2 regions of the Neomoorella thermoacetica genome follow, and region 1 is predicted to be linked to the other one. Evidence: predicted binding sites of a transcription regulator. Region 1 holds the regulator's gene; the other holds the start of a gene.
The links. The regulator HrcA, encoded in region 1, represses chaperone genes, less so after heat shock. The targets are predictions, from matches to a motif close to TGTTAGCACTCANCNNNGNTGAGTGCTAACA.
Positions count from the first base shown of each region.

Region 2: a site for HrcA is predicted at 1,491-1,521, ahead of groES (co-chaperone GroES). Genes of this name have one in related genera too.

Region 1 is NZ_CP012369.1:521,373-523,775, reverse strand. Features, by position in the region: gene grpE (nucleotide exchange factor GrpE) at 1-412, opposite strand, end outside; gene hrcA (heat-inducible transcriptional repressor HrcA) at 509-1,543, opposite strand; gene hemW (radical SAM family heme chaperone HemW) at 1,643-2,403, opposite strand, start outside.
Region 2 is NZ_CP012369.1:2,126,098-2,128,500, forward strand. Features, by position in the region: gene groL (chaperonin GroEL) at 1-1,166, opposite strand, end outside; gene groES (co-chaperone GroES) at 1,182-1,469, opposite strand; gene MOTHE_RS10560 (HD-GYP domain-containing protein) at 1,680-2,403, opposite strand, start outside.

The DNA.
Region 1 (2,403 bases):
CTACCCCCGTGGCCAAGCCTTCAGCCTTGTTATCCGTCACCGCCGCCAGGGCGCGTTCCAGGTTATCCAGCACCGGCAACAGGCTGGTAATCAGCCGGGCGGCAGCCATCCGGGTCAGTTCCTCCTGTTCCCGGCGGGTGCGCTTGCGATAGTTATCAAAATCCGCCTGCAACCGCAAATAGCGCTGTTGCAGTTCGGCCAGGGCCGCAGTCTTATTTTCTACCTCCGCCCGCAGGCTATTGATTTCCTCCGTCAAATTTACAATTTCACCGGCTGCGTCCATGGCCTCCGCCTGTTCCGGTCCTGCCCCGCCCTTTGCGGGTACAGGTTCGTCTCCGGTAGTACCGGCTCCTGTTGTCTCCGGGGCAGCCGCACCCGGTCCCGGTTCCGGACAGGTCATTTCATCCTTCATTTTATGCTGCTCCTGATCTTTCAAACAACCCTTCACTCCTTTCGCAAAAAAAGCCAGCACCCAAAGGCACCGGCCGGTTGCAGGTGACCCATCGCTTTACCGGTAGAGTTGCTCCAGGGTCTGGGATAAAGCATCGGCAACACACCGGAGAACAGAAATGGCCCGGGAATATTGCATCCGGGTCGGTCCCAGGAGACCAACCTTGCCCATAATCTTTCCCTCTACAGCATAGCTGATGGTCACTACGCTGCACTTGTCAATACCCTCAATTTTATTTTCCTGGCCGATGCGAATGGTTAAACCGGTTGAGGGTGTGGTCATAAAAATCCGCCGCAGGGCCTCGTCCTGGTCCAGGAAGGAGAGGATCTCCCGTACCCGGTCCAGGTCTTTAAACTCGGGCTGATTTAAAATATTCAAGGTCCCGTTCCGGTAAACCCTTTCGCCGCTCTCCAGGGATAGAAGCTGCTGCAACAGGTCGCGGACCAGATTAACCAGATTCCGGTGCTGGGCCAGTTCCTGGTAGATATCGCTTAAAACCATCTGGCGCAGGTCTTCCAGGGCCCGGCCCTGGAGGCGGGCATTTAATACCCGGGAGATCCGGTTCAGGTCCTCCGGGGTTACGCCCTCCGGGATGGTTAAGACCCGGTGTTCCACTACGCCGGTACTGGTAACAGCTACCAGCAGGGCTTTATTAGCCACCTGGATCGGTAAAACCTGGACCTCCTCCAGGGAAGCCCGGCCCTGGTCAGGGCCCAGGGCAATGGCGGCATAAGAGGTCATCTCGGAGATTAACCGGGTTGTTTCCGCCAGGACCTGTTCGATTTCCAGCATCTTCTGGTTGTACCGCCGGCGGACATACTCCTCCTCCTCCGGCGTTAAATGGGCAGGTGGCATCAGACAATCGACGTAGTAACGATAACCCTGATCCGAAGGTATCCGACCGGCTGAGGTATGGGGCTGCTCCAAAAGACCCATCTCCTCCAGGTCGGCCATCTCATTCCGGATGGTGGCCGGACTGACTCCCAGGTTGTAGCGCCGGGCAATGGTACGCGAACCTACCGGTTCACCCGTAAGGATATAGTCCTGGATAACGGCTGCCAGGACTTTCTGTTTCCGCTCATCCATCCGCATGGTTGGTTTCACCTTCTTGTTAGCACTCTTATGTTCCGAGTGCTAAGAGCTTCAACTAAAACATACCACCCCCCTCAGGTTTTGTCAAGAAGAAGTCGCTCAGACAAAGGCCGCGAAAACCTCGTTGGCCAGGGGCAGGCCCCGCTCCGTCAGTTTGAGGTGATGCCCCTGCACTTCAATCAGGCCGGCCCGGAGCAACCGTTCCATTTCGCCGGCGTAAACCTCCCGGGCGTCTTTACCGAATCGCTGCCGGAAGGCCTGCAGATTAACACCGGCCAGCAGGCGCAGGCTCATAAACATAGTTTCAGCCATCTGCTGGCGGGGTGTAGTGACCTCTATCTCTGCCCGGGGAAGCCGGCCGGCGGAGAGGGCCGCGCCGTACTGCTCAAGGTTCTTGTAATTCTGCCAGCGCTCTCCCCGCCAGCTGGAAGCCGCCGCCGCCCCCAGGCCCAGGTAAGGATGGTTCAGCCAGTAGGTGACGTTATGGCGGCAGCGGTACCCCGGCCGGGCGAAGTTGGAAATTTCGTACTGCTGGTAGCCGGCCGCAGCCAGCTTTTCCCGGGCCTCCTGGTACATGGCCAGTTCCAGTTCCTCGCCCGGAAGGTTCAGGTTGCCTGCTGCCGCCAGACGGCCCCAGGGCGTGTCCTCCTCCACCTGGAGGCTGTAGGCGGCAAGATGCTCGGGCTGGAGGGCAAGGGCCTCCCTTAAAGTAGCCTGCCAGTTCTCCAGGGTCTGGCCCGGCAGGCCGAAAATTAAATCCAGGTTTATATTGGCAAAGCCGGCCCGGCGGGCCAGGTGGTAAGCCTGGTAGATGTCCCGGCGGCGGTGGATGCGACCCATGGCCTTAAGGAGACGGTCGT
Region 2 (2,403 bases), 920 kb from region 1:
TCTTTCATTTCCGTCTCGGTAGCGGCCCCGACTTTAATGACCGCCACACCGCCGGCCAGTTTGGCCAGGCGTTCCTGGAGTTTCTCCCGGTCGTAGTCCGAGGTCGACTCCTCGTACTCGCGGCGAATCTGGGCTATCCGGGCTTCAATGGCCTCTTCTTTGCCGCGACCTTCGACGATGGTGGTTTCCTCTTTACCCACCCGGACCTGGCGCGCCTGGCCCAGCATATCCAGGGTGGTGTTCTCCAGTTTCAAGCCGGCTTCTTCGGTAATAACCTGGCCACCCGTCAGGATGGCGATGTCCTGTAGCATGGCCTTGCGCCGATCGCCGAAGGCCGGCGCCTTGACGGCCACGCAGGTAAAGGTGCCCCGGATCTTATTGACCACCAGGGTGGCCAGAGCTTCACCCTCCATATCCTCGCAGATTATAAGCAGGGGTTTACCCGTCCGTACTACCCGTTCCAGGACGGGTACCAGGTCGGCCACGGCGGTAATCTTTTTATCGGTGATGAGGATGTAGGGCTCTTCCAGGACGGCTTCCATGCGCTCGTTGTCGGTGACCATATACGGAGAGATATAGCCGCGATCGAACTGCATGCCTTCCACGACGTCCACGGCGGTTTCCATACCTTTGGATTCCTCCACGGTTATGACGCCGTCCTTCCCCACCTTTTCCATGGCGTCGGCCACCAGGGCGCCGATCTGGGGGTCATTGGCAGAAATGGAGGCTACCTGGCTGATGGAGTCCTTGGTTTCCACCGGCCGGGCCTGGGCCTTAAGGTTCTCCACCACGGCCGCCACCGCCTTTTCAATACCCCGCTTCATGAACATAGGATTGGCCCCGGCGGCCACGTTTTTCATGCCCTCCCGGACAATAGCCTGGGCCAGAACACAGGCGGTAGTAGTCCCATCGCCGGCGACATCATTGGTCTTGGAGGCTACTTCCCGCACCAGCAGCGCGCCCACATTCTCAAGGGGGTCTTCCAGCTCAACCTCCTTGGCAATGGTCACGCCGTCGTTGGTAATGGTAGGGGCCCCGAATTTCTTTTCCAAGACCACGTTGCGTCCCCGGGGTCCCAGGGTGACCCGGACGGCTTCGGTGAGTTTGGTAATACCTTTTTCCAGGGCCTCCCTGGCTTCGCGGTCGAAAACTACTTGTTTGGCCATTATGTATCTCCCTCCCTATTCAACTACCGCCAGGATATCGCGCTCGCTGAGGACCAGGTATTTGGTGTCGCCCTGTTTTAGTTCGGTGCCGGCATACCGGGCGTAGAGGACCCGGTCCCCTGCCTTGACTTCCATTTTTACCCGTTCCCCATTATCCAGCAAACGGCCGGGGCCAACGGCTATTACCTCCCCCTGCTGGGGTTTCTCCTTGGCGGTATCCGGCAGGACGATGCCAGCCGCTGTTTTTTCTTCGGCCTCAAGGGGTTTAATGAGGACGCGGTCGCCCAAAGGTTGAAAACTCATGCATTAGCCTCCTTTTTCGTCTGTTAGCACTTTATTTTAGAGAGTGCTAGGTTACAGGTACTATAATATGCTTTCTCGCCCTAAAATACAAGTACCCCGGCAAAACTAGCCAAACCCGCTTGCCCGGAGGAACCAGATTTGCGGTTCAAAACGTCCGCCTGTCCCTGGTCTACATCTTGTTGCGCAAACTACTAAAGGCCATGTGCCGCTTTACCCCTCCTCCGGGTTCTGTATCAGGCCATCCGCGGCCAGGATGCGGTAGAAGACCTCGACTATGCCAGGGTCAAACTGGCTGCCGGCGCAGCGCATTAGTTCCTTGACAGCCTCAGCCGGGGACAGGGCCGGCCGGTAAACCCGGTCCGTGGTCATGGCGTCAAAGCAGTCGGCCACACTTAAAATGCGGGCTTCCAAGGGGATGCTTGTACCTTTCAGCCCTCTGGGATAACCGCGGCCGTCATAGCGCTCGTGGTGATACAGGACTGCCCGGGCAATAACTTCTTCTCGACTGGTTACTTTTCTTATTATCTTGTATCCCAATCCGGGGTGGCGGCGGACGTTTTGCCATTCTTCCGGCGTCAGCAGGCCGGGTTTGTTCAGGCAGGCGTCATCAACGCCGATTTTCCCGATGTCATGGAGCAGCCCGGCCAGGTAAAGGCACTCCTGGTGGTACGGCGATAAACCTAAGCTGGCGGCTATCCGGCGCGCATAAATGGCTACCTGGCGTGAGTGCCAACCGGTATACTGGTCGCGCATCTGCAGGGCCTCGAGCAAGGCAGCCGTCGTCAGTTGCAGATTACGCTGGAGCTGCTGCCGCTGCCATGCCAGGCGTCTCAATAGCTCTATAGTCACCGGGTCGACCAGGTAAAAGCCGGTTACCACTAGAAAATCAACATAATCGCTGGGTTTAATAATAGAAAAAACTAAAGGGTTCGTA